DNA from 4 places in the Mesorhizobium sp. AD1-1 genome. Region 4 is predicted to be linked to each of the others. Evidence: riboswitches for the same ligand, from Rfam matches in the RefSeq annotation. Region 4 holds a riboswitch; each other region holds the start of a gene.
The links. Region 4 has a riboswitch for cobalamin ahead of LB519_RS22535 (DUF1636 family protein). Riboswitches for the same ligand answer to the same signal wherever they lie in the genome.
Positions count from the first base shown of each region.

Region 1: another riboswitch for cobalamin. It lies ahead of LB519_RS00655 (aromatic ring-hydroxylating oxygenase subunit alpha); the one in region 4 lies ahead of LB519_RS22535 (DUF1636 family protein).
Region 2: another riboswitch for cobalamin. It lies ahead of bluB (5,6-dimethylbenzimidazole synthase); the one in region 4 lies ahead of LB519_RS22535 (DUF1636 family protein).
Region 3: another riboswitch for cobalamin. It lies ahead of LB519_RS14325 (ABC transporter ATP-binding protein); the one in region 4 lies ahead of LB519_RS22535 (DUF1636 family protein).

Region 1 is NZ_JAIUGP010000001.1:130,432-135,819, reverse strand. Features, by position in the region: gene LB519_RS00675 (ABC transporter ATP-binding protein) at 1-439, shown strand, start outside; gene LB519_RS00670 (DUF680 domain-containing protein) at 518-763, opposite strand; gene LB519_RS00665 (DUF680 domain-containing protein) at 833-1,033, opposite strand; gene LB519_RS00660 (DUF680 domain-containing protein) at 1,113-1,310, opposite strand; cobalamin riboswitch at 1,821-2,023, shown strand; gene LB519_RS00655 (aromatic ring-hydroxylating oxygenase subunit alpha) at 2,138-3,385, shown strand; gene LB519_RS00650 (hybrid-cluster NAD(P)-dependent oxidoreductase) at 3,410-4,510, shown strand; gene LB519_RS00645 (PqqD family protein) at 4,680-5,111, shown strand; gene LB519_RS00640 (hypothetical protein) at 5,160-5,388, shown strand, end outside.
Region 2 is NZ_JAIUGP010000025.1:44,998-50,385, forward strand. Features, by position in the region: gene dxs (1-deoxy-D-xylulose-5-phosphate synthase) at 1-1,042, opposite strand, end outside; gene LB519_RS30160 (pirin family protein) at 1,185-2,105, opposite strand; gene LB519_RS30165 (DUF2277 domain-containing protein) at 2,145-2,411, opposite strand; gene LB519_RS30170 (exodeoxyribonuclease VII small subunit) at 2,522-2,773, opposite strand; gene LB519_RS30175 (histone deacetylase family protein) at 2,777-3,703, opposite strand; cobalamin riboswitch at 3,825-4,005, shown strand; partial or broken gene bluB (5,6-dimethylbenzimidazole synthase) at 4,116-4,733, shown strand; gene LB519_RS30185 (hypothetical protein) at 4,856-5,388, opposite strand, start outside.
Region 3 is NZ_JAIUGP010000006.1:210,783-216,170, reverse strand. Features, by position in the region: gene LB519_RS14340 (D-arabinono-1,4-lactone oxidase) at 1-626, shown strand, start outside; gene LB519_RS14335 (alanine racemase) at 626-1,765, shown strand; gene LB519_RS14330 (AraC family transcriptional regulator) at 1,771-2,604, opposite strand; cobalamin riboswitch at 2,840-3,047, shown strand; gene LB519_RS14325 (ABC transporter ATP-binding protein) at 3,212-4,000, shown strand; gene LB519_RS14320 (ABC transporter substrate-binding protein) at 4,050-4,997, shown strand; gene LB519_RS14315 (FecCD family ABC transporter permease) at 5,027-5,388, shown strand, end outside.
Region 4 is NZ_JAIUGP010000013.1:30,399-35,786, reverse strand. Features, by position in the region: gene cobN (cobaltochelatase subunit CobN) at 1-84, opposite strand, end outside; gene cobW (cobalamin biosynthesis protein CobW) at 103-1,140, opposite strand; gene LB519_RS22535 (DUF1636 family protein) at 1,143-1,571, opposite strand; cobalamin riboswitch at 1,610-1,814, opposite strand; gene LB519_RS22530 (winged helix-turn-helix domain-containing protein) at 1,845-3,044, opposite strand; gene LB519_RS22525 (NADH-quinone oxidoreductase subunit A) at 3,376-3,741, shown strand; gene LB519_RS22520 (NuoB/complex I 20 kDa subunit family protein) at 3,732-4,313, shown strand; gene LB519_RS22515 (NADH-quinone oxidoreductase subunit C) at 4,318-4,920, shown strand; gene LB519_RS22510 (NADH-quinone oxidoreductase subunit D) at 4,921-5,388, shown strand, end outside.

The DNA.
Region 1 (5,388 bases), on a different contig from region 4:
GCCCGGCAATCTGTTCGTTGCCCAGTTCATCGGCTCGCCGGCCATGAACATCCTGCCGGCGACCATCGAAAAGACCGGAAACCCGACCGTCGTCAGCCATGTCGGCGGACGCAAGGCGACCGTGCCGATTGCGACGCCGGCTTCGGCAAAGGGCGCTGCGGTGAGCTTTGGCGTGCGGCCGGAGGACCTGATCATCGCCAGCGGCGCGGACTATCTGTTCGAGGGGACGGTCGACTATGTCGAGCAACTCGGCGAGGTGCAGCTTGTCTATGTCGACATCGGCCGCGCCGATCTGCCGCTGGTGACCAAGCTGCCCGGCAATGTCGAGGTCAAGCGCGGCTCGACATTGCGGCTGAGCGCCAATGGCGAGGACCTGCATATCTTCGACGCGGATGGACGTTCTTTCGCGTTGCATGAAGTGGAAGCAAAGGCGGCTTAACCGCAATTACCGTGTCAGGCACAAAAAGAGCGGCGGGCCGGGCCCGCCGCTCTTTGACTTGGAGATCGACTTCGGTTGTTAGTTGTTGCCGAAGAGGTTGCGGTCGGCACCTTGCGGAGCAGACTTCTGGGTGGTGTCACCCGACGAGTTCAGCAGCTTGTAAACCGGCGAACCGGTGTTGCGTACCGAAGAGGTGCGCGTGCTGTCGACCGAAGTCGTGGCGGCAGGCTGATTGGCACCATTGGAGCCAAAGTTGTCGCTGCCGGCGAAGGCACTGCCGGTGATGGCCAGAACGGCGGCGGCAGCAATAAGGATCTTGTTCATTTTAGTCTCCTGAATTCTGGATTTCGCCAGGACGGCAGACACAGCTGCCGTCGGTTGCGAAATTGGTTGTTAGCGACCGAAGAGGTTACGGTCGCTGCCCTGAGCGGGCGTCTGGGCAGCCGGTTCCGAGGTCTTGGTGGAAGCCGTGTACGACTGGTCCACAGCGGCGGCAGGTTGGTTGGAGCCGTTCGAACCGTAGTTGTCGCTGCCCGCGAAAGCGCTGCCGGTGATGGCCAGAACGGCGGCGGCAGCAATGAGGATCTTGTTCATCTTGAATACTCCTGAATGTCTGAATTTCGCCAGGGCGGCGAGCGAGCCCGCCGTCGACCGGGAAACTGGGAATCGGCTGTTAGTTGTTGCCGAAGAGGTTGCGGTCAGCACCCTGGGCAGGCGCCTGAGCAGCCGGTTCCGACTTCTTGGTCGAAGCGGTGTACGAGCTGTCGACAGCAGTGGCTGCCGCGGCGTTGGAACCGTAGTGGTCGCTACCAGCGAAGGCGCTGCCGGAAATGGCCAGAAGGGCTGCGGCAGTGAGAATGATCTTTTTCATTTTTGGTACTCCAGTATCGTCTTTTTTCCGTCCGTCTAGCGGCGTGTCTTGGAAATGAAATCGCGTCGTTCGGACAGCCCCGATGTGGGAGGGCAAGGTCGTCTTTTCCAATCACGAAGTTGTTCCGTGTGGACCATGAATCCACACCTTGAAATTGTGCCAACGGAATCTAGGGATGCATTTTTCTTCTTCATATCAGTGTGTTAGGTATAGACACTTGATGGATCACTGACTGTTTCAGAGGCCCAGCGTTCACACCGTCCTGCACGCACCGTCAACAGAAACGAACCGTTCGGTTCGATTTTAGGGCAAGCTAATAGTCACTTTTCGAAACCGTTAACCTTTTTTGACCCCCGCGAAGGGTCGGATTCGGGAAGATCGCAGCCGGCAAATGGCCGCCCGGGAGGTGGGATCTTGGCCCGCGACGATCTGCAGTAGCGTTTCGCATGCCGTGTCGCGCCGCATGGATACGATGTCGTTTTCATGCCGCCGCCGCGCCCGCGATCGTGGTTAGATCATACCATCTCAGGTGCCGCTTCGTGACGACGAGGCGGAGAATTGGGAAGCCGGTCAGAATCCGGCGCTGCCCCCGCAACGGTGGTGGAGTTCAAGTCGCAACGGGAGACCACTGGGCAACCGCCTGGGAAGGTGTCGCGATGGTCCGCAAGGACAACTCCAGAGCCCGGAAACCAGCCCGAGATTTTTAGACTCGACTGATCGCGGTGGGCGGTCAAGAGGTGGATAGCGCATGTCCGGCACACAGCCGGCCTGTGTTTCAATCCTTCCTCCGTCACCACCAGTTCAGTCCTTAGGAACGAGGACAGGACATGGATATCCGCAACGACATGCTGAGGCTCCTGAAGGGGCGCCGGCAAGGCTTTTCGCTGGAGCAGCCCTTCTACACCGATCCGGACTACTTCAAGCTCGACATGGAGCTGATCTGGTATCGCGACTGGCTGTTCATCGGCCATGATTGCGAACTGCCGAAGCCGGGCAGCTACATCACCGTGCAGGTCGGCGATTATCCGGTCGTCCTTGTCCGCGACCAGCACGGCAAGATCAACGCCTTCCACAATTCCTGCCGCCATCGCGGCAGCCGCGTGTGCAACACGGAGAAGGGTACCGCGGCAAAGCTCGTCTGCCCGTATCATCAGTGGACCTACGAGCTGGACGGCCGCCTGCTGTTTGCCCGCCAGATGGCCGACGGTTTCGACAAGAGTGATTTCGGCCTGAAGCCGGTCGCTTGCGAGAGCGTCGGCGGCTACATCTTCATCTGCCTGGCCAAGGAACCGGCAGATTTCGCGCCGATGCGGGCGATGATCGAACCCTATCTTTTGCCGCACCGGCTGCGTGAAGCAAAGATCGCCTTCGAGAGCACGATCGTCGAGAAGGGCAACTGGAAGCTGGTCTGGGAAAACAACCGCGAGTGCTACCACTGCGCCGCCAATCATCCCGAGTTGTGCAAGACCTTCCCCGAGGCTCCAACCATAACCGGCGTCCATGGCGCCGACAGCGACCCTGAAATGGTCGCACACTGGGCCAGATGCGAGGCATCAGGCTTGCCGAGCAAATTCCGCATCGATCCGGCAGGGCAGTACCGCGCCACCCGCGCGCCGCTGCTGCGCGATGCCGTCAGCTACACCATGACGGGAAAACGGGCGGTCCAGAAGAACCTGTCCGACAGCGTTTCAACCGACCGCATCGGCTCCTTGCTGCTCTATCACTATCCGACGACCTGGAACCATATCCTCGGCGACCACGCCGTTACCTTCCGCGTGCTGCCGATCAGTGCCACGGAAACCGCGGTGACCACGAAATGGCTCGTCCACAAGGATGCGGTCGAAGGCGTCGACTACGACCTCGCTGAGCTCACCCATGTCTGGACCGAGACCAACGACCAGGACCGCCGCATCGTCGAGGAAAACGCCTTCGGCATCCTGTCGCCGGCCTATGAACCAGGCCCCTATTCGGAGCTGCATGAGGGCGGCGTGATCCAGTTCGTCGAGTGGTACGCGTCGTTCATCGGGCCGCGCCTTGCCGAAGGCGGCCGGCCGGCCCTGCGCAGCGTCGCCTAGCCCAGGGACAAGAGGATGAATGCGATGACGGACCTTGGCCTCTATCGCCATCTCGACCAGATGACGCCCTGGAACGACAGGCTGCAGGTGCTGGAAGTGATCGGCGTCAGCGACGAAGCGCCTGACGTGAAGACCTTCACCTTCCGCTCCGACAACCAGACCTGGTTCCGCTACAAACCGGGGCAGTTCGTGACTCTGGAACTGCCGACATCGGACGGGCCGCTGATGCGCACCTACACGCTGTCGTCCTCGCCGTCGCGGCCGTTCTCGATCGCGGTGACGGTCAAGGCGCAGGCGGGCAGCACCGGTACGCGCTGGATGTTCGACCATCTGACGCCCGGTTCGCACGTCAAGGCCTATGGGCCGACCGGCGACTTCTCGCTGCACAGCCACCCGGCCGCCAAATACCTGTTCATTTCGGCCGGTTCCGGCGTGACGCCGATGATGTCGATGCTGCGCTGGCTGAACGACTGCGCGCCATGGACCGATGTCGGCTTCGTCAACTGCGCGCGCCGCCCGGAAGAGATCATTTTCCGCAAGGAGCTCGAACTGCTCGGCAGCCGCATGCCTGGGCTGTCGCTCGGCTTCATGATCGAGGAGCGGTCGAGCCGCGAGGGCTGGTTCGGCCATATGGGCCGCATCGACGCGATCCGGCTGCCATTGCTGGCGCCCGATTTCCGTGAGCGCGAGATTTTCTGCTGCGGCCCCGATCCTTTCATGCGCGCCGTGCGCGGCATGCTGGACGCCGCCGGCTTCGACATGGCGAAATACCATCAGGAAAGCTTTGCCGCGCCTGCCGTGGAGGAGATCCCGGCGCCGTTCTCGCCGCCGGCGGAAGACGGCGCCGCTGCCACCGTGGAGGCCGTGACACCGATCCGGTTCTCGCATTCCGATGTCGATGCCGAATGCGTCGCCGGCCAGACCGTGCTGCAGACGGCACGCGCCTCGGGGGTGCGGATTCCCGCCGCCTGCGAGTTCGGCCTGTGCGGCACCTGCAAGGTGAGGAAGGTCGCGGGCGACGTGGAGATGAGCCACAATGGCGGCATCCTCGATCACGAAATCGAGGACGGCTTTATCCTCGCCTGTTGCTCGAAGCCGCTTTCGGCGCTTGAAATCGAGGCGTGACCGGCAGGCACGGTCAGAGACTGTCCATGCCCGCGCGGCCTGCAGCTGCGCTCGCCCGGGCCTACGCCATCTTGCCAAAAACCCTGCAAATGGTTAGACGCCTGCAACGGTGGGGTTGACCGTAGGGCCCGAAGATCATCTCCGCGGCCTGCTTCGGCGGGGAGCAAACATGCGACAATCCGGCGTATATGCCATTGCCAGCAAGGATATCGTCTTTGAATCCTTCGATGGCGAAGCCGTCGTTCTCGACCTGACCACCGGTAGATATTTCGGCTTCTCTGATTCAGGCAGCAGGCTTTGGGATGCACTGTCGTCCGGCGTGCCTGCCTCCGAACTGGTCGGCGCCGCGACCGGAATTGGCGCCCTCGATGCCGCCGCGATTGACGGCTTTGTTTCACAATTGCTCGAATTCGGTTTGCTGGCGGCCGCAACCGATGGCGTGGCAAGACCGGTTCCCAGCGAATTGCTGGCTCAGCTCGCCGCTGCCGGCGAGCCCCTCAAGGTCGACATCCATGACGACCTTGCCGACCTCATTGTCGTCGATCCCATCCACGAGGTCGAGGAGCCCCTCGGCTGGCCCGCAGTGAAGCAGGCCAACTGAGGCGCCCGCCAGGCTCTCGTTGCCGGACAGCTCCGGAACAGGCAGACCATGCCGAACGTCACTCTCGAAAACCTGACTGACTACGCACGTCATGTTCTGGCGCAAGCGCAGAGCAGCGCCGCGCATTATCCACTGACCTGCAAGGTGGGCTTGCCGCATCTGGAGTTGACCGCTCATGTGAGTGCCGGCGCGTTGGCGGATGCCTTCGCTCATGGCTTTGTCACGGCTCCGGACAACCGAGCGCCTGCCGACATCTGCCGCATCTTCGTCGCACATC
Region 2 (5,388 bases), on a different contig from region 4:
GCATGGCTGCGGTGACGGCGACGATGCGGTCGTCCTCGCGGCCCTCCTGGACCAGGCTTTCGGCGAACACCTTGGTGTAGGCCGGTGCGTTGGCCGGCGCCTTGGCCTGCGCGCCGGTGATGACGTCGAACTTGTTGACGCCGTGATATTTGTCGGCGGCGGCTTCCGCCGGCGCATAGCCCTTGCCCTTCTGGGTGACGACATGGATGAGCACCGGGCCTTCGCCATTGTCTCGGACATTTTTCAGGACCGGGATCAGATGCTCCAGATTGTGGCCGTCGATCGGGCCGATGTGATAGAAGCCGAGTTCCTCGAACAGCGTGCCGCCGGTGACGTAGCCGCGTGCATGCTCGACCGCCCTTGTGATCGCACGATCCGCACGCTTGCCGAGATAAGACGTCAGTTTTTTGCCGAAATCGCGCAGGCCGATATAGGCCTTGCCGGAGGCCAGCCGCGCCAGATAGGCGCTCATGGCGCCGGTTGGCGGCGCGATCGACATGTCGTTGTCGTTGAGAATGACGATCAGCCGTGCATCGAGCGCGCCGGCATTGTTCATCGCCTCGTAGGCCATGCCGGCAGACATGGCGCCGTCGCCGATGACGGCGATGACATTGTTGCGGCCGCCGGAGAGATCGCGGGCCGCGGCCATGCCGAGGCCGGCCGATATCGATGTCGAGGAGTGGGCAGCGCCGAATGGATCGTACTCGCTCTCGGCGCGGCGGGTGAAGCCGGATAGGCCGCCTTCCTGGCGCAGCGTGCGGATACGGTCGCGGCGGCCGGTCAGGATCTTGTGCGGATAGGCCTGGTGGCCGACATCCCAGATCAGCCGGTCGTCCGGGGTGTTGAAGACATAGTGCAGCGCCACCGTCAGCTCGACCACGCCAAGGCCGGCGCCCAGATGACCACCCGTGCGGGATACCGCGTCGACCAGTTCGGCGCGAAGCTCGGACGCCAGTTGCGGCAGCTCACTCTCGGCAAGCATGCGCAGGTCGGCCGGGATGCGGGCCTTGTCGAGAAGCGGCGTATGCGGCGTTGCGTTCACGGTGCTCAGGCTTTCGGTTGATGGGCGAAATAGGCCGCCGGCCGGCGAAAGTAAATGCGTGTCAGTGACGCGGATCAGACTGTGGTCTTTTGCTTCTATGCAGGTCGTTTCCCCAAAACCGGGCCACTTTGGGCGACAGGCATCAGCTTTCCGGCAGCGGAATGAACTCTTCCTCGTCTCCTGGAACGATGTCGAAGCGGCCTGTCTTCCATTCCTCTTTCGCCTGTTCGATACGCTCTTTCGACGACGAGACGAAATTCCACCAGATGTAACGCTTCGAACCAAGAGAGGCGCCGCCGAACAGCATGAAATGCGCCCCGGTCTGCGACGACACGACGATCTCGTCACCGGGACGGAAGACCAGCAGCCGTTCGGCTGGGAACACATCGCCCGAAATCGAGACCTCGCCTTCCAGCGTGTAAATGGCGCGCTCTTCCGCATCGGCAGGGATTTTCACGCTGGCGCCGGGCGCCAGGCGCAGGTCGGCGTAGAGCGTCTCCGAATCGGCCCTGACCGGGGACCGTAATCCTTGGAAATCGCCGATGATGAGGCGCCCGTTGACGCCTTCGGCATCAATCTCGGGAAGCCTGAGCGCTCCTGTGTTCTCGAACACAGGAGCCACCTCTTCCTTGTCGTCCGGCAGCGCCAGCCATGTCTGCAGGCCGGATACCGACATCGGCGCGCCACGCAGTTCCTCCGGCGTACGCTCCGAATGGACGATGCCGCGGCCGGCGGTCATCAAATTCACGTCGCCGGGCTGAATGACCATTTCGGTGCCGAGGGAGTCGCGGTGCCGGATCTTGCCGTCGAACAGATAGGTGACCGTCGACAGTCCGATATGCGGATGCGGACGGACGTCCAGCGCCTGGCCGGCCCGCAGGATCGCGGGACCCATGCGGTCGAAGAAGATGAACGGACCGACCAACCGCCTTTTTGCCGTTGGCAGGGCACGGCGCACCTGAAAACCACCGATGTCCTTGGCGTTCGGAATGACCATCAATTCGATCTGATCGCTGGCGAACGCATCGCCCACCTCAGGGTCTTTCCCGGGGAAGAAGCTCATGGACTCTCCTTGTCGGTGGTCGAAGGCCGCCTGGCCGCATCAGGCAAAGCGGATGGCCGCCTTTGCCCGCAGCTTGGCCGCCACCTCTTCGCGATTGCGCGGATGCTGATGGGTTTCCAGGGAATCGAGCAGTTCGCGCGCCGAGGCCGCGATGGCGTCGACGGCATGATCGAAGGCGTGCTGGTTCTGCTTCGAGGGTCGCGTCGTTCCGCTCAGCTTGCGGACGAACTGAAGGGCCGCGTCGCGCACCTCGTCATTGGTTGCCGGCGGATCAAAATTGAACAGGGTCTTGATGTTTCTGCACATCGCTTCCGTATCTCCTCTTGTCCTTGAGCTGTTTCAATCGCAACGAGTTATAGCCTCGATCATGATCATGTCCAAAAACCGGTGAGGCGAGGCCATCGTTCGGACCGGCCTCAATCCGCGTCGAGGGGCTCCGTTCCAACCGGCTTGCCGTCGCGCGACAGCCTGATCTTCTCGACCTTGTCCTCGGCGGCCTTCAGCAGCCGGTCGCAATGCGCCTTCAGCGCCTCGCCACGTTCATAGATCCTGATCGACTGGTCGAGCGGCACGTCGCCACGCTCCAGATCATCGACGATCTTCTCCAGCGCATCGAGTGCCTGCTCGAAGCTCATCGCCTTGACGTCTTCGTTGGTCTCACCAGCCATCATTCATCCTTTCATCAGTCGCCCGACATGGGCGGCGACCGAAAATGCCAATCCCTGCAGATCGTAGCCGCCCTCGAGCAGGCTTACGAGCCGGTTGCCGCTGTGGCGTGCCGCGCGCTGCATCAACTGGCCGGTCGCCCAATCGAAATCATCCTCGGTCAGATTGATCTCGGCCAGCGGATCGCGGTGGTGCGCGTCGAACCCGGCCGAAATGATGATCAGGTCGGGCGCGAAATTGTCGAGCGCGGGCAGGACGCGCGACAGGAAGGCATCGCGAAACACTTCGCTGCCGGTCTGCGGCGCCAGCGGTGCGTTGACGATGTTGCCGGCGCCCGTTTCGGTCTTCGCTCCGGTGCCGGGATAAAGCGGCATCTGGTGTGTCGAGCAATAGAGCACCGAGGGATCGTCCCAGAAAATATCCTGCGTGCCATTGCCGTGATGCACGTCCCAGTCGACGATGGCAACGCGCTCGACACCGTGTTTCTTCTGCGCATAACGCGCCGCGATCGCCGCCGTGTTGAACAGGCAGAAGCCCATGGCCGTGGTCTTTTCGGCATGATGGCCGGGCGGCCGGGCGGCGACGAAGACGTTGTCGGCGCGGCCCGAAAAGACATCATCGACGGCGGCGTTGGCGGCGCCGATCGCGGTGATCGCCGCTTGCCAGCTCTTCGGACTGGCAGTGGTGTCGGCATCGATGCGGGCAATCCCCTCGTCGGGAATGGCGGCGCGCACGCGGGCGACGAAATCGGCGGGATGCGCGTAGAGGATGGTGGCCTCGTCGCCTTCCGGCGCCTGGATACGATCGAGCCCGGCAAAGGCTTCCTCATCGAGCACGCGCTCGATGGCACGCAGGCGGTCGGGCCGCTCGGGATGTCCGGGCGGCGTGAGATGCTCGAGGAAGATCGGATGCGTGTAGAGACGGGTGGTCATCGTCCTAATCTAGTGACCCGGATCGACAAAGGCCATGCACGGCCGGCCGATGACTGGGGAAAATCGCGCCTGCGTCCATTCGTGTCGCCGCAGGCATTGGCCTCGCCGGCGCTTCGGCGTAAAGTCCTTGGCACTGCCTGGTGCCCGCCGCAAGCGGGAGAATCGGGAACACGGTTGAATTCCGTGGCGTGCCCAACGCTGTGAGGGGGACCGCGCCGGTAAATGCCACTGTCGATGACGGGAAGGCACCGGACGCGGGTTGATCCCAAGCCAGAAGACCGGCCTGGCAGGCATCGTCATCCGCATGGTCAGGCGGATGACATCAGAGCGACGTGCGTCCATTTGGACGCACAACGTACGCTCTGACCGTTTTGAATCTGCAATCGCAAGGGGACAAGCGATGCCGGAACATATGACCGCTGCCATTGACGATGGATTTGACCAGAATGCGCGCGATGCGGTCTATCGCGCCATGTTCACGCGGCGCGACGTGCGCAGCCATTTCCTGCCCACCGCGATCGATGACGACGTGCTGGCGCGGCTGCTGCTTGCCGCCCATCACGCGCCATCGGTCGGCTTCATGCAGCCATGGAATTTCATTGTCATTCGTGACATCGAGCGACGCGAAAGGGTGCGCGACCTGTTCCTGGCCGCGCGCGAGCAGGAACTGCCGGCGATCGAGGCGGAAAAACAGGCGCTGTACCGCAAGCTCAAGCTGGAAGGCATCTGCGAAAGCGCGCTCAACATCTGCATCACTTGCGACCGGCAGCGCTCGAAAGGTTCGCCGCTGGGACGCTGGCACAATCCGGAGATGGATCTCTACAGCACCGTCTGCGCAGTGCAGAATTTCTGGCTGGCCTCGCGTGCCGAGGGCGTTGGCGTCGGCTGGGTGAGCATCATCGAGGCTGAGGCGCTGAAGCGGCTGTTGGCCATTCCGGATCACGTAACGCCAATCGCCTATCTCTGCGTCGGCCGTGTTTCCGAGTTCGCTTCCAAACCGGACCTTGAAACGCATGGTTGGGGACGGCGGCTGCCGCTGCCGGAACTGATCATGAGCGAGACGTTTTCCGGGCAAGGCGAGACACAGCTGAAGTCCACCGTGGCGCGCCTCAACACCGTTTCTGCCTCACCAGACACCACCTGCCCGGCCGATCAGGGTGTGGCGCCGGCCGTACCCCAGCGCGAACCGCCGAAGGAGGCGAGCGCCTTGTCCTTGAGCTCCCTGAACTTCGACGACGCCTCGGCCAACCGGGCGTCCCAGGCCGGATCCGGCACCTGGCCCGCGATGGTCTTGAAATAGACCTGCATCAGGCAAGCGATGGCGAAAGGCTCGATGAAGGCCGCCTTGAATGCCCAGGCGAAGACGATGGCGAGCACGAAGGCCCAGCCGGCGAGCTGGCCGGGCATCAGGAACAGAATGGCGCCGGCAGGCGCCAGCATCATCAGAAAGATGACGAACGACACGCCCCACATGATGACCGCCAGCCAGACGGCGTTCTTGACCATGACCTTGCCGTTCTGGGCATAGAGCACGACGCCTTGGCGCGCCGTCTCGAAGGGTGAGGCTGAATTGATGCGGATGTTGTAGCCGAGGATGATCTCGTCGACATAGGTCAGCGACAGGCGGATCACCGTGTTGATGAAGGAGACCAGGCCGCTCAGGCCCGGTATCGGCAGGAAGGCGG
Region 3 (5,388 bases), on a different contig from region 4:
ATGCGCAGTTCATCGCCAGTGATTTCAGCGATGCCGCACCCACCACGCGGCCGCCGGAAGAGGACGAGGCGGGCTTGAGGACACTGCGCAGGCTGCGCACTTCACTTGCCTGGCTGCCATCGCTGCGTGGCCGCCTGATCCGATCGGCGGCCGCCAAATTTCCCGCCGAGGACTACGTGCAGGACTGGCTCAACGTCTATGCCAGCGACCGGCAGACCAAGTTCAACGAGATGGAATATCATTTGCCGTTCGAGGAAGGGCCGAAGGCGCTGGCCGAGATCATCGAGCTGACCGAGAAGCGCTTTCCCGAGGTCTATTTCCCGATGGAGGTGCGCTCGGTCGCGCCGGACCAGTTCTGGCTTTCGCCATTCTACAACAGGCTGACCTGCTCCATCGCCATCCACCATGACGCCGCGAACGATCCTTTGCCGTTCATGCGGGCGGCAGAGCCGATCTTCCGCAGATATGGCGGCCGGCCGCATTGGGGCAAGATGCATAGCCTCAAGGCGGCGGAGCTGAAAAAGCTCTACCCGCGCTGGGACGATGCCATGGCGGCGCGCCGCGACATCGATCCGGAAAACCGCTTCGTGTCGCCCTACATGGCCGGCCTGTTCGGCATCGAATGATGAGCACCTATTTTTCCACCCTCTCGGATGCGCTGAAGGAAGCCGGCATCTTCCAGCCCTGCCTGCTGCTCGACCGCGATCGGCTGGACGGAAACATTGCCCTGGTAAAAAGGAGGCTGGATCCCGGCCTGGCCGTGCGGCTGGTCGACAAATCGCTCGCCTGCCTGCCGCTGCTTGCGCATATAGGCAAGGCGCTCGGCACCAGCAGCTTCATGACCTTCCACCCGCCGATCAGCGAGGCGGTGCTGAAGGCGTTTCCGGATGCCGATCTGCTCTACGGCAAGCCGATGCCGATTGGTACGGCAAGGACTGCGCTGGTGAAGGGTGATGCCGACTGGTCGCGTGTCTGCTGGCTGATCGACAGCGAGGAGAGACTGGCGGAATACGGTGCTCTCGCTGACGAACTCGGCATCGGCCTGCGCATCGCTTTCGAGATCGATGTCGGGCTGCATCGCGGCGGCTTTGCTGATCCCGCGGCCTTGTCGAAGGCGCTGAGCGCGTTGCCGGTCCGGCTGCATTGCGAAGGCGTCATGGCCTACGAGGCGCATGCGCCGCTCATTCCCGGCCTTTTCGGCGGACCGGCAAAGGCATTGGCGGAGGCGTCGGCGCAGGCTGCGGCGTTCGTCGCCTGTCTCGGTGCCGACCAGCGCCGCATCCTCAACATCGGCGGCAGCAAGACCGCGCTGCTTCATCGTGGCGGCGCGGCCAATGAAGTGTCGATGGGCTCGGCCTTCGTGCTGCCCAGCGACTTCGATACGCCAGGCCTCGACGGCTTCCAGCCGGCGGCTTTCATCGCTACGCCGATCCTGAAAGTGGTCGAGCCGATGCTGCCTGGTCCGCCGGCCGTTACTCGCCTGCTGCAGGCGCTCGGCCGCTTCCCGCGCAAGGGCTGCTATCTCTATGGCGGCAAGTGGATGGCCGAGCCGGTCTTCCCCCAAGGCATGAAGACGAACGGCCTGCTCGGCCTGTCCTCCAACCAGCAATTCATGGGCTTGCCCGCCGATGCGACCGCAAGGCCAGGCGACTACGCGTTTCTAAGGCCGACGCAGAGCGAGGCCGTGCTGCAGCAATTCGGGTCGATCGCCGTGTTTTCCGGCGGAAAGGTCATCGATCGCTGGCCGGCGCTGCCGATGGCGTGATCGAGCTACGCCTTCACCGGTACCCAGATCTCCAGCCCGCCATTGCCGCTGTGGGCATCGAACTCCGGTCCATAGCGCTCGAATTCCGGTGCATCCGCGATTTCGTGACCGGAGGCGGGCAGCCAGCTGTTCCAGATCGTGTTGATCGTCCGGCGGATGGATGAGATGTGCTCGCGGTGCGAGAACACCGCATATTTCTGCGCCGGCACCCGCACCCGATAGAAGTCCTTCGGCAGATCCGCAAAGCCGGACACTTCGACGCCGACGACATAGTCGAAATTGCCCGCGTCGTCGCCATTAAGGCACACGCCGTAGAAAACGCCTGAGATCTCGCCGGGGATGTTGCCGATAAAGGGTGCAAAACGCTGCCACTGCATCGGAATCCCGGCGCTGGTTTCACAGCTGTAGCGTTCGCCGAGGCCGGCGATCAGGAACGGCCGGCTGGTCTCGAAGCGCGGTGGTTCGAGATTGGTGAGGAAGGACTGGTCCATCAGGATCGGCTCCACGAGGTCGAGGTTGTTGGTCGAGCCTTGCGCGCGCACCAGTTCCGGCGTGGTGCCGAACTGATCGCGGAAGGCACGGGTGAACGCCTCATGCGAGTTGTAGCCGGCGTCGAGCGCGACGACGAGGATGTCGGGCGCTCCGCCGGCCAGCTTGCGCGCCGCCTCGGTCAGCCGGCGTGAGCGCATGTAACCCATCACCGAGCGGCCGGTTGCGGCGCCGAAGGCGCGCGTCACATGAAAACGCGACACGCCGCTGCTTTGCGCGACATCGTCAAGCGAGATCGCCTCCGGCAGATGGCTCTCGACGAACCACAGCGCTTTCTCGGTCGGGTTCATGGGGCTCCTTTTCGCATTGGCCGGATCATCTTGGCGTTTCCTGGCGCGGCCAGTTTGATCGAAATTGCGCATTCCGTGCAATCTGCGCCGATCCCATGGGCTTTCGCTTGACAGCGGGCCGCGTCATCTCCTAAGAATGTTATGTTATTACATAAAGTGAGCGTGCAATGCCTGTTTCCCTTAGCTGGCCCACCACTTCGTCCGAGAAATCCATTGCGAAGCGTTTGGTGGAAATCTACGCTGAAGTGGTGATGGTCCCCGAGCCGAAAGGCGAGGGGTGAAAAGGGAACACGGTGAGGCCTGTTCAGGTCGAGGCCGTGGCTGCCCCCGCAACTGTAAGCGGCGAGCAAAATCCGTGAATGCCACTGGCCGGCAAGGCTGGGAAGGCAGGATGGCGCAACGACCCGCGAGCCAGGAGACCTGCCATCACTGAGTTGACCGGACGGGGTGTGCCGGGAGGAAACGCGAATCCCGGCCTTGTCGGCCGGTTCGCCAGCTTCCTTCCGTCGTCAGTTTTGGAAAGTGACGGAAAGTTGGACGGCTCCATCGATCATCGCATCACCATGCGCACGCTTTGCCGTCCCCGCAATCCGGCGGGCTGCAGCCGATGAGCGCAGCGCTTCTCGAAGCCCATGACCTCTGTGCCATGGCGAATGGGCGGAATCTGGTCCAGGCGGTCAGCTTCTCGGTGGCCGCTGGCGATCGCCTTGCCATCATCGGTCCCAACGGCGCCGGCAAGACGACGCTGCTGCGCATGCTGTCGGGCATGCTGCGGCCAAGTTCCGGCGAGGTGAAGCTTGGCGGACGCGGGCTGGACAGGATTTCGGCCGCCGAGCGGGCGTTGCATATCGCCGTTGTCGGCCAGACCGACCAGCCCGATCCGCGGCTGGCGGTGATCGATTATGTCGAGCTTGGCCGGGTCCCGCACGCCGGGCTGCGGCGCAGGCGCGAGGAACGCGATATCGCCGTCGAGGCGCTGCGCCGGACCGGCCTGCTGCCGCTGCTTGGCCGCACCGTCGGCTCGCTGTCGGGCGGCGAGCGCCAGCGCGCCCAACTGGCGCGCGCCATCGCCCAGCAGCCCAAAATCCTGTTCCTCGACGAACCGACCAACCATCTGGACCCGCGCGCCCGCGGCGAACTGCTCGACCTCGTGGCAGGCTTTGAGATGACGGTGATCGCGGTGCTGCACGATCTGGCGCTGGTAGCACCCTTCGCCACCAGGGTGGCGGTGATGAACCATGCCCGTCTGCAAGCGCTCGCCGCACCGCGCGAAGCGCTGGCCCAACAGCTGATCCGCGAGATTTTCGGCATCGATGTGCTGCGCCTGCGCCATCCGACCGAGGATCGAGAGTTGACGGTGTTCGAGGTTCCGAACCGTGCCGCGCCGCCGTCGTGATTGAAGCCGTTCCATAGTCGACCCGATCCCACCCACAAGGAGCATACCCGTGAAACGCCTCGCTTTTTCGCTTGCCGTCTCGCTGCTGACCTCGACCGCCTTCGCCTTCCCGGTAACCGTCGACAGCTGCGGCAAGCCGCTGACCTTCGACGCGCCGCCGAAGCGCGCTGTCATCCATGATCTGAACATGGCTGAGATGGCTTTCGCGCTGAAATTGCAGCCGTCAATCGTCGGCCTGACCGGCATCACCGGATGGTACAAGGTCGGTCCCGAATTCAAGGCAGAGCAGGGTTCGATCCCGGAGCTGGCGCCGAAATATCCGACGCTCGAAAACCTCGTGGCCGTCGAGCCGGATTTCTTCTTCGCCGGCTGGTACTACGGCATGAAGCCGGGTGGCGAGGTGACGCCCGACACGCTTGCCCCGCACGGCATCAAGACGCTGGTTCTGACGGAAAGCTGCGTCCATCTCGACAAGAGCCGCCCCGCCGCCTCGATGGACCTGCTCTATGGCGACGTCGAAAAGCTGGGCAAGATCTTCGGCAAGGAGGCCGAGGCTGAAAAGCTTGTCTCTGGCTGGAAGGCGCAACTCGCCGACATCACCGCCAAGGTCGGCAGCGCCAAGGGCACGCGGGTGTTCCTCTACGATTCCGGCGAGGACAAGCCGTTCACCGCAGGCAAGTTCGCCATCCCCAGCGCCATGATCACTGCCGCCGGCGGCGACAACATCATGGCTGACATGGACACCAGCTGGGGCAACACGGATTGGGAAACGGTGGCGTCGCGCAATCCGCAATTCCTCATCCTGCTCGATTACCAGGACGGTGGCGGCTACAGGAAGCTGCTCGATTTCCTGAAAGCGCATCCGGCCATGAAGGAGACAGACGCGGTCAAGAACGAGCGCTTCGTCGCCCTCCGCTACGCCGAGCTGACGCCCGGACCCGCCAACATCGAAGCGATCGACAAGATCGCCAAGGCCATGCACCCGGAAGCATTTTGAGCTTGCGCCATCCGGCATTTGCGTTGGCCATGCTGGCGGGAGCGGCGGCGATCGCCGCTCTCGCTCTGCTGTCGATCGCCTATGGCTCGACGCTGATCCCGCTGGCCGACGTTGTAGCAGCGCTTGGCCGCGCAATCGGCTTAGGCGGGCACGACGTGTCCGGGCCGGTCGGCAAGATCGTCGTCGATCTGCGGCTGCCGCGCACGATCCTGGCCATCTGCGTCGGCGCGGGCCTCGGCGTCGTCGGCGCGCTGCTGCAGACAGTGACCCGCAACGATCTCGCCGATCCGTTCCTGTTCGGCCTGTCGTCGGGCGCCGCCGCCGGTGCTGTTTCCGTCATCACCGTCTTCGGCGACAGCTTTGGCATCTGGACGTTGCCGGTCGCGGCCTT
Region 4 (5,388 bases):
CACGATATCCGCCGGCGTCTGCCGCAGATCGACCGGCTCGGCGAGGTCGTCGAGCGAGGCGGATGTCGTGGTGAGGATGTGCATCGCGACCCGTGTCCGAAATCAGCCGGCGAGTATACGCTCGATCGCCGGACGGTTCAGCCCCTTCAGGCCGATGACGACGAGGCGCGAACGGCGGTCATCCTGCGCGGTCCAGGCGCGGTCATAGTAATGATTGACGCGCGGCCCGACGGCCTGCAGCAACAGCCGCATCGGCTTGCCGCCGACCTCGACGAAGCCTTTTACACGCAGCACGTTCTCTTCTTCTGCGACCGTGGCGACGCGTTTTGCCAGTTCATCGGGATTGGCGACCGAGGCTATGTCGACAATGAAGGTGTCGAAGTCGTCATGCTCGTGGTCGAAGGCGCCGTCATGATGGGATTTGCGGTTCTCGATGTCATCCTCGACGGCGAGACCGAGCCCGAGCAGCACGGAGGGATCGACCTTGCCATGCGAGGTCGGCACGATCTTCACCGCGCGGGCGGAGTGTTCGCCAATGATGGCATTGGCGCGGGCGGTGCCGGCGGCGTCCATCAGGTCGCTCTTCGACAGGATGATCAGGTCGGCGCAGGCGATCTGGTCCTCGAACAGTTCTTCCACCGGATCGTCATGGTCGAGCGTCTCGTCCCCGGCGCGCTGCGCCTGGAGGGCCTCCATGTCGTTGGCGACGCGGCCTTCGGCCAATGCCGGTCCGTCGACCACGGCGATGACGCCATCGACGGTCACCCGGCTTTTCACGCTCGGCCACTGAAAGGCCTGGACCAGCGGCTTGGGCAGTGCCAGGCCCGAGGTTTCGATCAGGATATGGTCGACCTTCGGCGTCAGCGACAGGATTTGGTCGAGCGCCGGGACGAAATCATCGGCGACGGTGCAGCAGATACAGCCATTGGCCAGTTCGACGATGTTTTCCTCGGGGCAGGTGTCGATACCGCATCCCTTGAGGATCTCGCCATCGATGCCGATGTCGCCGAATTCGTTGACGATGATGGCGATGCGCTTGCCGCCGGCGTTTTCCAGGAGATGGCGGACCAGCGTCGTCTTGCCGGCGCCGAGGAAGCCAGTGACGACGGTGCAGGGAACGCGGGATACGGAAGTGGTCATGGTCAATCCTTCAGCATGTCGATGGGTGGAATGCGGGCCACGAGGCCGCGCTTAAGGCTATCGGGGCGGCCACGCCAGGGAATGAGACCGTCGGTCGAGGTGGCGAAGAGCTTTGCGCCTGTCACGAGGTCGGCGCCGCTGGTCGCGGTCAGGTCGCCGAAGACATAGCTCCAGCAGCCGTCGCGCAGGATCGCGGCGCTGAGGCGCCGCTTGCAATTGCCAAGGCATTCGACGCTGCGGATGCGGATATCGTCGCCAGCGGCGGCGCGGCGCGTGTCGTCCGTCAGCAACTCGCCGGCGCGGGGATGAGCGTCGGAGCCGGTCTCATTGCGGCAGGAGCCGCAGACGATGATGGTGACGCCGGCCAAGGCATCATCATGGCCGGACGAAATATCCGCTGTGCCAGCCGAAAAACTGCTGTCGTGGTCCAAAGATCGGGCTCCTTGCCCGGAAACCCGCCGGGCGATCGGATTCTACAGTCGCAGACGGCAGGTCTCCTGGCTCGCGAGTCATCGCCTTGGGTAGCCGCCTTCCCGGGAATTCCCAGTGGTTTTCGGCCTTGGCTCTTCGCTTACAGTTGCGGGGACAGCCGCGGATTTGGGATTTTGCCCCGCACCGCATTCCCTCTTAGCCCTTGCCGTTGCGGGCAAGGGACCATCTGGAACCGGATTTAGGCTTTTGCGGGCGGCGGTGTCAACGCGAGCTTACGACACGGCTATGTCGGCCAGCGCCGCGCCCAAATCGCCGGCAGGCGTCACTTCGATGCGTTCGAGCCCGAGCCAACCTTGCATCTGCTTCAATTCCTCGAACAGCTCCGCAGCGGTTTCAGGCGGCGCACCGGGCTCGGCATAGGCCGCATGGACCCGCAGTATGCTGGCCGGGCGATCGGCCTTGAGGTCGACGCGTGCCACGATCCTGTCGCCGAGCAGGAACGGCAGGACATAATAGCCATACTGCCGCTTGTCGGCAGGTGTGTAGATCTCGATGCGGTAGTGGAAATCGAACAGCCGCTCGGTGCGCGAGCGCTCGAAGACGACCGGATCGAAGGGTGCCAGCAAGGCGCGGGCCTCGACTTTGCGCGGCAGACGGGCGTCCCGGTGAAGATAGGCCGGCTTGTCCCAGCCTTCGACACGCACCGGCAGCAACTCGCCCGTTTCAACCAGTTCCTCCAACCGGCCTTTCATATCTGCCGGCGACAGGCGGAAATAGTCGCGCAAATCGCTTGAAGTCGCCACGCCGTGGGCGCGGGCGGAAATGCGCAGCAATTCGCGGTGCGCGTCCTCAGGCGTCGGCACCGGCAGGTCGAGGATCGCCTGCGGCAGCACGCGCTCGGGCAGGTCATAGAAGCGCTCGAAACCGCGGCGGTGCGCCGTGGTGATGCGGCCGGCCCAGAACAGCCATTCGAAGGCGTGTTTGGCATGGCTCCAGCCCCACCAGCCGCCCGAACCTTTCTGGCCCTCCAGCGCGGAAGCGGCGATCGGGCCGCGCTCGGCGACCTCGCGGTAGATCTCTTCGATGTAGGCGGCGTGCTCGCGGCCCCATTTGGCGAGACCCAGATACATTTCCTCGCCCCGCTCGGCGCGCTGCATGCGCCAGCGCATCAGCGGGTATGTCTCGACCGGCAGGAAGGAGGCCTCGTGCGCCCAATATTCGAAAACCATCCGCTTGCGCGTCACAGCCGCGTTGTCGAGCAGCGAGAACGGGTAGGGGCCAAGGCGCGAATAGAGCGGCATATAATGAGCGCGCACCACCGCGCTGACGGAATCGATCTGCAACAGGCCGGTGCGGGAGAGGGTGCGGGCAAAATGCCGGCGGTCGGGCGTGCCGGTCGGGCGAGGATCGAGGAACCCTTGGGCGGCAAGGGCGATGCGCCGGGCCATCGGGAGCGAGATCTTTTCCTTCATGCAGGTATCACTTTGACGTGTTTTGACCGAGGGTCGAATGGCTGATTCCAACCCATGCTAGCAGGGTTTTGGCGGCATCCATGTCAGGAGAGAAAAGTGGAGTAAAAAGCGAAGGAAATCAAACAGGAGCGGATCGGACCAGTTTGCCGCGATATGCCATCCAGGTCGATGTTTTGAACAAGGTTTGACTTGCTTCGCTGGAAGTGCTGCGCTAACCCTCGCCGCGTTGCAGCATAGGCCCTTAAAACGGTTCAGCGGTTAAACTGTCACGCTTCCGCATTAGGGTCCGGTGCTGTAATCAACGTGGATTGGCGCCAACGGAAAGCCGAGCATGAACGCACTCTTGAGCTCATACCTGCCCATCGTCCTGTTCATAGGCGTGGCGCTGGTTGTCGGCCTGGCGCTGCTGGCCGCGCCCTTCCTGGTGGCCTACCGCAATCCCGATCCCGAAAAGCTTTCCGCCTACGAGTGCGGTTTCAACTCGTTCGACGACGCCCGCATGAAGTTCGACATCCGTTTCTACCTGGTGTCGATCCTGTTCATCATCTTCGACCTGGAAGTAGCCTTCCTGTTTCCGTGGGCGGTGTCGTTTTCGAAGATCGGAATGCTCGGTTTCTGGTCGATGATGGTTTTTTTGGCGGTGCTGACCATCGGCTTTGCCTATGAATGGAAAAAAGGAGCGCTGGAATGGGATTGAACGACAGTTCAGGCACCCTCGTCGCGCCGAAGCCCAAGGGCATCATCGATCCCAACACCGGCAGGCCGGTGGGGGAGGACGATCCCTTCTTCCTCGAGATCAACAACGAGTTGGCCGACAAGGGCTTTCTGGTCACTTCGACCGAGGCGCTCATCACCTGGGCGCGCAGCGGGTCGCTGATGTTCATGACGTTCGGCCTCGCCTGCTGCGCGGTCGAGATGATCCACACCTCGATGCCGCGCTATGATTCGGAGCGGTTCGGTGTCGCGCCACGCGCGTCTCCGCGCCAGTCCGACATCATGATCGTCGCCGGCACGCTGACCAACAAGATGGCGCCGGCGCTGCGCAAGGTCTACGACCAGATGCCGGAGCCGCGCTACGTCATCTCGATGGGCTCCTGCGCCAATGGCGGCGGCTATTACCACTATTCCTATTCGGTGGTGCGCGGCTGCGACCGCATCGTGCCGGTCGACATCTATGTGCCCGGCTGTCCGCCGAGCGCCGAAGCGCTGCTCTACGGCATTCTTCTCTTGCAGAAGAAGATCCGCCGCACCGGCACGATCGAACGGTAAATCCATGACCGCATCCCTGAGCGAACTGTCGACCTATCTCGGCGAGAAGCTGATCGGCCGCGTGAACGAGGCTGATATCGCCTATGGCGAACTCACCATCCATGTCGAGCCGCGCGATCTGGTCGAGGTGATGACCTTCCTGCGCGACGATGCGCGCTGCCAGTTCATCTCGATCATCGATGTCTGCGGCGCCGACTATCCGTCGCGGGCCAAGCGTTTCGACGTCGTCTATCACCTGTTGTCGCCGAAGCAGAATGTGCGCGTCCGCGTCAAGGTGCAGGCCGACGAGGAAACCATGGTGCCGTCGATCACCGGCGTCTATCCCGGCGCCGACTGGTTCGAACGCGAGACGTACGATCTCTACGGCGTTTTGTTCTCGGGCCATCCCGACCTGCGCCGCCTGCTGACCGACTATGGCTTCGAAGGCCATCCCTTGCGCAAGGATTTCCCGCTGACCGGCTTCGTCGAGGTGCGCTACGACGACGAGGCCAAGCGCGTTATCTATGAGCCGGTCGAGCTCAAGCAGGAATTTCGCAATTTCGATTTTCTGTCCCCGTGGGAAGGTACGGATTACGTGCTGCCGGGTGACGAGAAGGCAAAGCAGTAAATGGCTGAAACCTCCGTCCGCAACTTCAACATCAATTTCGGCCCGCAACACCCCGCGGCGCACGGCGTTTTGCGCCTTGTGCTGGAGCTGGACGGCGAAGTCGTCGATCGCGTCGATCCGCATATCGGACTGCTGCATCGCGGTACCGAAAAGCTGATCGAAGCCAAAACCTATCTGCAGGCGGTGCCCTATCTCGACCGGCTCGACTATTGCGCGCCGATGAACCAGGAACATGCCTTTGCGCTGGCCGCCGAGCGTCTGCTCGGCATCGAGGTGCCGAAGCGTGGCCAGGTGATCCGCGTTCTCTACAGCGAGATCGGTCGCATCATGTCGCACATCCTCAATGTGACGACGCAGGCGATGGACGTCGGTGCGCTGACGCCGCCGCTGTGGGGCTTCGTCGAACGCGAAAAGCTGATGGTGTTCTATGAGCGCGCCTCCGGTTCGCGCATGCATGCCGCTTATTTT